Prochlorococcus marinus subsp. pastoris str. CCMP1986: one gene and its partner. The protein of the gene in region 1 binds, or shares a complex with, the protein of each later gene. Links are inferred from orthologs where the notes say so. Each region holds a gene or a part of one and is shown on either strand. Other genes may lie near its edges.

Region 1 (2,881 bases):
GGAGAAGGATGGCATAATAATCATCATGCATTTCCTAATTCAGCTAGACAGGGATTATTTAGAGGCCAAATTGATTTAACATGGGAACATATTAAGATTCTTGCCAAATTAGGATTCGCAAAAAAAGTAAAATTACCCTCTAGGTCTTATTATTAAATATATAAATAAATATTTTCATGGCTAAAAGAGTAAAAGTCGTTTTAACAGAATCAGTTGCCACTCTTGGTAGAGATGGTGATGTTGTAGAAGTAGCGCCTGGTTATGCAAGGAATTTTTTATTGCCATTTGGTAAAGCAGCTAATGTAACTCCTTCAATTCTGAAACAAATTGAACGAAAAAGAGCAAAAGAAAAAATTGCTGCAGAGAAAGTAAAACAAGAAGCTATTGATTTTAAAACCGCACTAGCAACCATTGGTAGATTTACAATCAAGAAACAAGTTGGAGAAGATGGTGTCCTTTTTGGAACTGTTACAAATGGAGATGTTGCTGAAGCTATAGAGGCAGCTACGAAAAAAGATATTGATAGAAGAGACATAACTGTCCCAGATATTCATAATTTAGGTTCTTTCGTTGCAAAGATAAAACTACATCAAGAAGTAAGTGCGGAAGTAAACATTGAAGTAACAAGTTAATAACTTTGTTGCATTATTTGGAAAAGTAGTCAGAGTATATATCTAAGTCTTTAAGTACATGGTTTCAGTTCCTTTTTCAAATAATGGGTCTAATAAGAATTTTAAAAAGGACTTTAATAATGAAAACGCTGGTTTAGTTCCTCCCCAAAATATTCAAGCAGAAGAAGCTGTTTTAGGTGGAATTTTACTTGATCCTGATGCGATAGGAAGGATTGCAGACTTGATTAAACCAGAAGCCTTTTATATAAATGCTCATCAAGAGATATATAAAACCGCGTTAATGTTGCATACACAAGGCAAACCTACAGATCTAACTTCAATGAGTGCATGGCTTGCTGACAATGGATCACTTGAAAAGATTGGAGGCAATTCTAAATTAGTAGAACTTGTAGAAAATGTTTCTTCAACAGCTTCAATAGAACAAGTTGCTAATTTAATTAGTGATAAATTTATAAGGAGACAACTCATCCGATCTGGGAATGAGGTTGTTCAACTAGGATTTGATCAAACACAAGAAACCAATGAAGTTTTAGATAAGGCAGAACAGAAAATTTTTGAAATTAGTCAAGAAAAACCGACAAAAGGTCTGACCCAAGCGGCAGAAATTCTTACAAGTACTTTTAATGAAATAGAGTCCAGATCATTAGGAACATCTGTAGCTGGTATTCCAGTAAATTTTTATGACCTTGACGCAATGACTCAAGGCTTTCAAAGGAGTGATCTAATAATTGTGGCAGGAAGACCCTCAATGGGAAAAACTTCAATGGTTTTAAACCTAGCAAAAAATGTAGCTCAATCTCAGGATCTTCCAGTTTGTGTATTTAGCCTTGAGATGAGCAAAGAACAACTTACATATAGATTACTTTCTATGGAAGTAGGTATAGAAAGCGGAAGATTAAGAACCGGAAGACTACAACAAGAAGAATGGCCTTTACTTGGAGAAGGAATTAACTCTTTAGGTCAACTGCCAATTTTTATTGATGATAAGCCTAATTTAAGTGTTTTAGAAATGAGGTCTCTATGCAGAAGATTAATAGCTGAGCAGAAAAAAGAACTTGGTTTAATAGTTATTGACTACTTACAACTAATGGAGGGTACAACACCTGATAACAGAGTTCAAGAGCTATCTCGTATCACTAGAGGTCTCAAAAGTATGGCAAGAGAGTTAAAAGTACCAGTAGTTGCTTTATCTCAATTAAGTAGAGGAGTTGAATCAAGAACAAATAAAAGACCTATGTTAAGTGACCTTAGAGAATCCGGATCTATAGAACAAGATGCCGACTTAGTATTAATGATTTACAGAGATGAGTATTACAATCCAGAAACTGAAGACAGAGGAATAACTGAAATTATTGTCACGAAACACAGAAACGGCCCTGTTGGAACTGTTAAATTATTATTTGAACCCCAATTTACAAGATTTAGAAACTTAGCCAACTAATCATCACGATAATGAAAGATCCACAATCCCCAAATGAGTCTTTTGACATTATTGTTATTGGAGGGGGACATGCAGGTTGTGAAGCTGCAATTACGACAGCAAAATTAGGATTTTCTACTGCGTTATTTACAATAAATTTAGATAGGATTGCTTGGCAACCATGTAATCCAGCTGTAGGTGGGCCAGCAAAAAGTCAATTAGTCCATGAGATTGATGCTTTAGGAGGAATCATTGGACAATTAGCTGATGAAACTGCAATCCAAAAAAGAATTTTAAATGCGAGTAGGGGGCCAGCCGTTTGGGCATTAAGGGCTCAAACAGACAAAAGAGAATACTCTAAACGAATGATAGAAATACTCCAAAACACAGATAATCTTTCGTTAAAGGAGGCTATGATTACTGAATTAGTAATAAAAGAGGCTGAAACTTTTTCCAATAACTTAAAGAATAAGACTAAAAAAATCAAAGGTGTAAAAACTTTTTTTGGAACCTACTATTATGCAAAATCAATAATAATTACTGCAGGAACTTTTTTGGAAGGAAGAATCTGGATAGGTAATAAATCAATGTCTGCAGGGAGATCTGGAGAGCAAGCGGCACAAGGATTAACGCAAAGCTTACATAATCTTGGAATAAAAACTGAGCGATTAAAAACTGGAACTCCTGCAAGAGTTGATAAAAAGAGTATTTCTTTTGATGAATTAGATATTCAACCAAGTACAGCTTCAGATAAATATTTTTCGTTTGATCCCAAAATCAAAAACAATATGCCGCAAGTAAGTTGTCATATAACAAGAACAACTTTAAA
Region 2 (8,168 bases), 710 kb from region 1 along the record:
AAACAAAGTGAGGACGTTTTTCATAATATAAATTCTAGAAAAACTAATACATCAGAGAATCTATCGACAGAGGAAGAACTATATGACGAATTTAATTATCTTCTTGATGAATAAAGAAATTTTTCTTTTTTTCTATGCTTCAAACTAACAGATTATCAATAAATGCTATTGGTAAAATAAAAAAAAATTGGATAAGAGAAGGAATTAATCAATACAAAAAAAGAATGCCTGATCTTATTATTAATGAATCTAAGAGTTTTAATATTGATAATATTCGAGTTAATAATATTATTATTTGCCTTACTGAAGAAGGTCAATCCTTTAATTCAATAGAACTAACTTCCTTACTTTTAAATTTTAAAAATAAAAAAATTAATTTTCTTATTGGGGACGCAGATGGAATCCCTTCAGATATTAAAGATAAATCAAATCTTCTACTAAGCCTCTCTCCTCTTACTTTTCCTCATGAACTTGCAAGATTAATTCTTATTGAACAAATTTACAGAGCTATTTCTATTTCTAATAATTCGCCTTATCATCGCGCCTAAACAGAAGATTTAAGATTAATACATAAACCTCTTAAGACAACCACAATTTTAAGTTTTTAATATATAGTATATATGTACTATTAAAGAATTTCGTATTCTTCTGATTTAACTTTTAAAAAGGTGAAGATTCCATTATTAAGTGATTCGGTCTCAGCAGGTTTTCCCTCTCCTGCAGATGACTATGCTGAAGAAAATATTGATTTGAACGAGCATTTAATATCTAATCCTTTTAGTACTTTTTTTCTTAGAGTCAAAGGCGACTCAATGATCAATTCAGGAATTAAAGATAAAGATTTAATAATAGTAGATAAGAGTCTAACTGCTAAACCAGGAAATATTATTATTGCGATGATAGATGGAGAATTTACTATAAAAAGATTATCCATAAAAAATAATGAATTATATTTAAAAGCAGAAAATCATAAATATCCAGACTTCAGTTTTAGAAATCATATTGATATACAAATTTGGGGAGTTGTAATCTATTCAATACATAGTTACTTATGAAAAGTAAAAGCTCAAATACTGAAGCAATAGCTCTTATAGATGCCAATAATTTCTACGCATCGTGCGAACAAAGTATCAACCCCAATTTAAGGAATAAACCAGTAGTAATATTATCTAATAACGACGGATGCATTATCGCAAGAAGCCCTGAAGCTCGTGCTTTGAAAATAAAAATGGGAATTCCTTATTTTAAAGTCAAAGAAAGTTTGAATAACTTAGGAGTTGCAGTCCTAAGTTCCAATTATTCGCTCTATGGTGATATGAGCAAGAGATTAATGAATTTATTAAAGGACTATTCTGAAGAGATAGAGATTTATTCTATTGATGAAGCCTTTATCTCAATTCTTAGACCTAAAGATAAGAATTTAAATCCTTGGGCAAGAAAAGTAAGGTGCTTAATATATCAAAATCTAGGAATAACATTAACAATAGGAATAGCAGAAAACAAAGTAAGAGCAAAAATTGCTAATAATCTAGCTAAGAATATAGATTCTTCCGCAGGAATATTTGATTTAGCTAGGATCTATAATGATAATGATTACTTAAGAAAAATTAGTGTAGAAAAAATATGGGGTATTGGTAAACAAACATCTAATTGGTTACAAAGCAAAGGGATTAAAAATGCAAAAGAATTCAGAGATATGGATGAAGATGAAATAATTAAGAAATTAGGGATCATAGGGAAAAGATTACAAATGGAATTAAAAGGTAATAAATGTCTTCCGATAGAAATAATTAAGAAGCCAAAAAAAGAGATTCAAGTAAGTAGAAGCTTTGGAAAACCAATCACAAAATTAGAAGATTTAACTCAAGCATTAGCAATTTATGCAATAAAAGCGTCCGAGAAAATGAGAAGTCAAAGCTTAAAATCATCTGCCATTACTATATTTGTAAGAACTAGTCATTATTCAAATCATCCTTATCACAAAAGTGCTTATAAAAAACTTATAAATGCAACAGATAATACAAGTACTATTTTAAAAACAGTACTTGCATTATCTAAAGAAATTTATACTCCGGAATATAAATTATCAAAAGCTGGGGTTTTGATGCAGGATTTAACTAATTGCAAATATTTACAGCAATCAATTATCAATTACGAATCTCAAGAGGAATCAAAAAAATCAATCCGTCTTATGAAAACAATTGACTCCTTGAATAAAAAATTTAATAATGAAGTAATTACATGGGCAATTACAAAAAAACCACAAGAATGGGCAATGAATAGAAATTCATTAAGTTCTGGATCTACAACAGATATTAGAAAAATTCCAAATATAATGATATAAGAATGGAATATGGAATTTATATTATTTTTAAGCAAAATCGATAAAGAGATAATAGAGCTGATCAATAAGTCAAATAATTCAATAGAAGAAAATACAGCTCTTTGTACTATTGATAAAAAATTTGTTGGTTTTTACAAAAGAAGAGAAAAAGTGATAGTTATTTGCACCGAAAATGCTAAAAAATTAGGAGGATATAAAGAAGGCGAACGTCATGATAATCACAAAACAAATCTTTATATAAGAAGAGCTTTAAGGCATGAGACGACACATCTAGTCCAGTCATGCAATAACAATAAACCTACAGGGATAATAAAAAATATAGAAGATAAAATTCATTCAGGAAAATTAAAAGCTTTAAATTCCTCAGTACAATTATCTGGAAATTATTCTAAAGAGTTAGAGGCTTATGTTATGGAAGACAAGCCAAGAAAAGTAAAAGAGATAATGAAAAGTTATTGTTTATAAATTCTTAAAAAATTTATTGGTTAGAAGAAAAATTCCCACAACGTTGTTTATCAAGAAAATTGATATGTTCTCTTTCTAGGTAATATAATTCTTGAAATTTTATAGCATCAGAGTTTAAATCTTTGAATACATCTTCAATCTCTTTATTAGAATCTGTAGGTTCTAAGGAAGAATTATCGATTAAAATAGAAATACAGTTTTCCAAAGTTTTTAGTCTTTGCGAACCCCAGGATTCAATAAGATGTCTACATCTTTTTAATGATTTATATCTTTCAAGAAGTGATAAAGTACCCAGAAGATTATGTTTAGAATTTTTTAAAGTGGTTAAAAATAATTCATCTGGATTAATAAAAGTATTGATTTTATTTGAGACTTCTAAATCATTAAGAGCTAAATGATCAGGCAATAATGAAATCAAGTTTATTGAAGTAAATTCATTATTTAATTGTTTATTATTGGGATCTTTCAAATCATCTAAATAATTTGCACTTAAATTATTTACTTCTATTGTTGAAATAGATTCCCAAACAAGACGAATGTATTCAGTATTGAAGATGTTAATTTCTCTTTTAAGTAATTCTTCACGAATAAAAAGTCTATGTTCAGGGCAATGCAAATAGTAATAAATAATCTCTGATTCATTTTTTTCACGCTGACTAACTTCACTTGGTTGTTCAAATTTTTTTGATCTACCATGCCAACGAAATCCTTTAACTTGTTTTCTTAAGTCTTCTTCAAATTTAATAGCTAATCTTGCTTGACCCATGCTTAATCTTTCAGAGACTTTTTGCAAATAGTGAGTTCTTGTAGCAGATTGAGGAAATTTGCTTAATAACTTAACTAACGAAGAAATAACGTTCTGAAAAATATCAGATTTAGATAAGTCTTTATTATCAAAAATCTGATCAATCTCCCAATCAATCCAAAAAGAAGCATTATCTATTAAATTAAAATAGTCTTCTGGTGTATTTTCTTTAAGATACTCGTCAGGATCTTTTGATGATTTTATTTCTAGGATTTTTAAGTTTATTTGATCGTGAAGAGATAAACTTTCAACTTCGTTTATAACTCTTTTTGTAGCTAATCTTCCTGCATTATCAGAATCAAAGTTTATTATTATATTTTTACTATCAGTACATCTACAAAGTTGTGAAATCTGATATTTGTTTAATGCCGTTCCAAGAGAAGCGACAGAATTAGTAATTCCTTTTGAATGAAGTGAAATAACATCGAAATAACCTTCCACTACCACTGCCTTGTCTCGTTTTCTAATATTGCTGGATGCTTTATCAAAAGCAAACAACATTTTACCCTTCTCAAAAACTTCAGTTTCGGGAGAATTTAAATATTTAGGTTCCTGACCATCAAGAGATCTGCCTCCAAAAGCAACTACACGCCCTTGCATATCAAAAATAGGAACTATCAATCTATTTCTAAAGCGATCGTAAACCTTATCAGTATTATCCTTTGAGACAACAAGACCTGCACTTAAAATTAACTTTAAAGGAAATTTCTCAACTTTTGAAAGATAATTGAATAAATCATTCCATGAATTAGGAGCATAACCTAATTCAAAATCATTAATATTTTTAATATTTAAATTTCGTTGTGAAGTTAAATAATGATGTGCCTCCTTACCCAAGGAATTATTTAATTGAGACTTAAACCATTCCTTTGTTACACGAAGAATCTTATAAAGTTCCTCTCTCCTAGATAATTGTTTTTTATATATTTCTTGCTGAGGCCCATCAACATTTATTACATTAATATCATTCTTTTTTGCAAGTGAAAGAACAACATCAGTAAAGTTATTACGAGTAAACTCCATCAAAAATTTAATAGAATTACCCCCAGCTCCACAAGAGAAACAATAATAAAATTGTTTTGCAGGAGAAACTGTCATAGATGGCTTACTATCATCATGAAAAGGGCATATACCAACAAATTCTTTTCCCTTTTTCTTTAATACAATATGTTCAGAAATAACATCTACAATATCTGCCTTATCTTTAACCTCCTGAATAGTTCTTGGATGTATGGAAGGTCCCATTTATTTATTTTTCTAAAAAGAATTCCTAATAATCATTTTGTTATAGGTCAAATTTTTAAAAGAATCTACTTAATTTCACAATAAAAATATTTTTAGTAATGCTTATAGAATTTTTTAATCAAAAGAATAATTCATTTAAAAAAGTAAATTTAATATTGGCATCGTTTTTCTTCAGCCTCATGACTGTTTGCGTAAAAAAAATCGATACAAGAATACCTATATATGAATTAGTATTTTTTAGATCATTATTAAGCTTGTTCATTACCTCTATGATAATAAACAAAAAAAATTTAAATCCCTGGGGAAAGAACAAACCATTACTAATTTTAAGGGGCATCTTAGGGACGATAGCTTTGGTTTGTATATTTTATGCTATTAAAAATATGCCTTTAAATATTTCTACTGTTATTCAATATACATACCCTATATTCATATCTATTTTTGCAGGAATTTTAATTAATGAAAAGATTAATAAAAATCTGATTATTGCATCCATAACAGGATGGTTAGGAATATTAATAATCTTAAATCCCTATCAATTATCGAGTTTAAACATTGAGTTAGATAAATTTACGGTATTAATAGCATTTCTTGGTGCTATATCAACAGCCCTAGCTTACATAACTGTAAAAAAACTATCATTAACAGAAGATATTTTCATAATAATTAAATATTTTCCTTTAATATCCGTAATAACATTATCTCCAATTGTATTTTTCAATTGGGTGACACCAAATATTAATGATTTAATTTGGATATTAGGTATAGGAATGTTTACCCAAGCTGGACAAACATTTTTAACAATTGGATTAAAGAAATTACCAACCTCAGAAGCGGCTAGGATAAATTATTTGCAAGTACTTTTTGGCTCTTTATGGGGAATCCTGTTCTTCAATGAACTAATAAATATTAACTTTATTGTTGGTGCGGTACTTGTTTTGTTAGGAACTATTATATCTACTAGCAAAAAACTAAAAAAGATTTAAAATTAAAAAAAAGTATGTTTCTAATGAAATTTTTCTTATTAGCATTTTTCAGTCTTTATCCATTTCTCCAAGTAAAAGCATCAACTCCTAAATCTGTAACATGCACTAGGACTGAATATAGGGAAGAATATATTCCCGGTACAAAATCAAGTCCTGGTTATGTAAGAAATTACGAAATTGATGTTGAAATTCCATGTGGAGGAGAAAAGGCCAAAAATATTGATGACAATGACTGTAGTGAGGGATCAGTAATAGGCGGACTACTTGGAGCTGGAATAGCTCTCTCTTCATCTAGAGGCAAAGATAGATTTTGGGCTGTCCCAGCAGGAGGCACAGCAGGTGCTCTAATTGGATGTCAGGTGGATGGTGGTTAATTGATTAGTTGGATAAAGGGAGAATTAGTAAGTTCATGGCAAGCTAATAATAAATTTTATATTTTAGTAAACTGTCAGGGATTAGGTTATGAAATTCAGACCCTAGAATCAGTATTTTTTGATATCAATTCAAATAAGATTTCTGAAAAGGAAATAATCCTCTGGCTAAAACATATAAAAAAAGAAGATTCTGATATGCTCTTTGGTTTTAGCACCAAGGACCAAAGAGATTTCTTTATTCAAATTTTAAATATTAAAGGTATAGGCTCCCAAATCGGGATGTCTTTATTAAATAAATTTTCCTTAAATCAATTAATTACGGCAATATCTAATAATGACAAAAAATCGATTAGTACTGTTCAAGGTATTGGGCAAAAAATGACTGAACGAATAATCCTTGAGCTGAAAAGTAAGGTAATTAATAAAGAAATTGAAAAAGAGAATTTAAATATAAATAATTTCCTAGAAAAAAATAAAGACTTAGATTCAATTTTTAAAGATATTGATTTAACACTTCAATCTTTAAACTATTCTAAGAAAGAAATTAAAAACCTATTTCCAAAACTTATTAATAATATTAAAAATTCATCCTTAGAAAAAGAATCTATTTCTTTTGAAAATTTATTAAAAGAAGCCATGAATTATTTAGACCATAAATAGTAGTAATTTAGACCAGTAACGTAGTAATATGTCTAAAGGTAGATAATTTTCATGACTCTAGATACAGCGGAAAAACAGAAACTAATTGAATCGCATCAAGTACATGCAACAGATACAGGATCTGTTGAGGTGCAAGTTGCTATGCTTTCTGAAAGAATTTCAAAATTAAGTGACCATCTACAGGGAAATATTCACGATTATGCATCAAGACAGGGCCTATTAAAAATGATAGGAAAAAGAAAAAGGTTACTATCATACATAAAAGGTAAAAATCCCCAAAACTATCAAGATCTAATTAAAAAAATTGGAATCAGAGGATGATTTCCATTGATGAAGAAAAAACAAGCTAAAAAGAAAAATCTTTCAAAAAAGAAAAAAATATCTGAGGTCGATGCCTTTAGAAATATTGAAAAGAAAGTTCCATCATTAACCCAAAAAAGCAAACAATCTAGCGGTATACCAAAATATGTAGCTGACAGAATGGCTAGGAGAATCTTTTTTACGGCTGGAATACCAACAATTATGGGTATGTCAGTGTTTGTTATAAGTTATATAATCGTCACAAGAAATATTGCTGAAATTCCTCCTTCTTCAACAATAGCAATATCAGCATTATTCTTTTTATTAGGACTAGGGGGGTTAAGTTTTGGAATATTATCTGCTAGTTGGGATAAAGAACCAGGAAGTTTTTTTGGTATAGAAAATATCCCCTTAAATATTCAAAGAGCAAAGGCTGCATTTAAACCAGCATCTCAAAACTTTGATGAGAAAAAGTAAATTATGCAATCATAGATTTCAAATTTACTTGAAAAGACTTATCAGAGAGTAATTTCGAAACACCAAGAATATCTCCAACACAAAATTGATCTCCAAACTTAACATAAGTTATAGAGTCATTATTTCTAACAGCAGCTAATACTGGAATTTTAATTCCACATTTATCTCTATCTGGTTTAAATTTAACTAAACAATCTCTTATTGTGTTTTGAATTCTTATATCTGAGGCTTGGGAACTATCAAGATTAATGACAAGTAACTTTAAGTTATCAATTTCTCTGCAGTCATCAATAATTAATTGAGTCTTATCACTTTTTTTATCAATAGTGCCCCAGACTAATAGTCTTGTATCAGTAAGTAAAAATTCAGATAATCGACAATACGTTTTAGGGAATACTATTGCCTCGCAACTTCCAGAAAGATCTTCAAGTTGCACAATAGCCATTCTGTCGCCTTTTCTTGTAGTAATTTGCTTTAATTCTGGAATCATTCCAACTAAAGAGACTTTTGTT

What was found.
Region 2: the proteins of dnaB (region 1) and dnaG are in contact, whole or in part, in a crystal structure (PDB 2R6A), measured with the Geobacillus stearothermophilus proteins. The link is inferred for Prochlorococcus marinus subsp. pastoris str. CCMP1986 from one-to-one orthologs. Residues at the interface, in WP_033016901.1 of Geobacillus stearothermophilus: Ser13, Glu15, Ala16, Gln18, Glu91, Leu92, Asp94, Ala95, Val96, Pro97, Thr98, Ala99, Ala100, Asn101, Tyr104, Tyr105, Ile108; in WP_049624496.1 of Geobacillus stearothermophilus: Lys456, Leu457, Leu458, Pro459, Ala460, Asn463, Ala464, Leu467, Leu535, Leu536, Ile537, Ala538, Gln544, Glu545, Asp548, Tyr549, His552.

The regions. Positions count from the first base shown.
Region 1 is NC_005072.1:1,605,576-1,608,456, forward strand. It holds dnaB (replicative DNA helicase), read left to right. Parts: upstream 1-690; coding sequence 691-2,073; downstream 2,074-2,881. Other genes in the region: TX50_RS08930 (acyl-CoA desaturase), read left to right, coding at 1-156; rplI (50S ribosomal protein L9), read left to right, coding at 177-632; mnmG (tRNA uridine-5-carboxymethylaminomethyl(34) synthesis enzyme MnmG), read left to right, coding at 2,085-2,881. UniProt on the Escherichia coli protein: The main replicative DNA helicase, it participates in initiation and elongation during chromosome replication. Travels ahead of the DNA replisome, separating dsDNA into templates for DNA synthesis.
Region 2 is NC_005072.1:894,131-902,298, forward strand. What follows is about bases 2,342-5,289. They hold dnaG (DNA primase), read right to left. Parts: upstream 4,860-5,289; coding sequence 2,823-4,859; downstream 2,342-2,822. Other genes in these bases: TX50_RS04995 (Y-family DNA polymerase), read left to right, coding at 2,342-2,344; TX50_RS05000 (hypothetical protein), read left to right, coding at 2,354-2,809; TX50_RS05010 (DMT family transporter), read left to right, coding at 4,958-5,289. Outside these bases: TX50_RS04980 (hypothetical protein), read left to right, coding at 1-114; TX50_RS04985 (23S rRNA (pseudouridine(1915)-N(3))-methyltransferase RlmH), read left to right, coding at 135-548; TX50_RS04990 (LexA family protein), read left to right, coding at 669-1,055; more of TX50_RS04995, read left to right, coding at 1,052-2,341; more of TX50_RS05010, read left to right, coding at 5,290-5,845; TX50_RS05015 (glycine zipper 2TM domain-containing protein), read left to right, coding at 5,869-6,219; Holliday junction branch migration protein RuvA, read left to right, coding at 6,220-6,879; rpsO (30S ribosomal protein S15), read left to right, coding at 6,931-7,200; TX50_RS05030 (PAM68 family protein), read left to right, coding at 7,210-7,656; TX50_RS05035 (DNA polymerase III subunit alpha), read right to left, coding at 7,658-8,168. UniProt on the Escherichia coli protein: RNA polymerase that catalyzes the synthesis of short RNA molecules used as primers for DNA polymerase during DNA replication.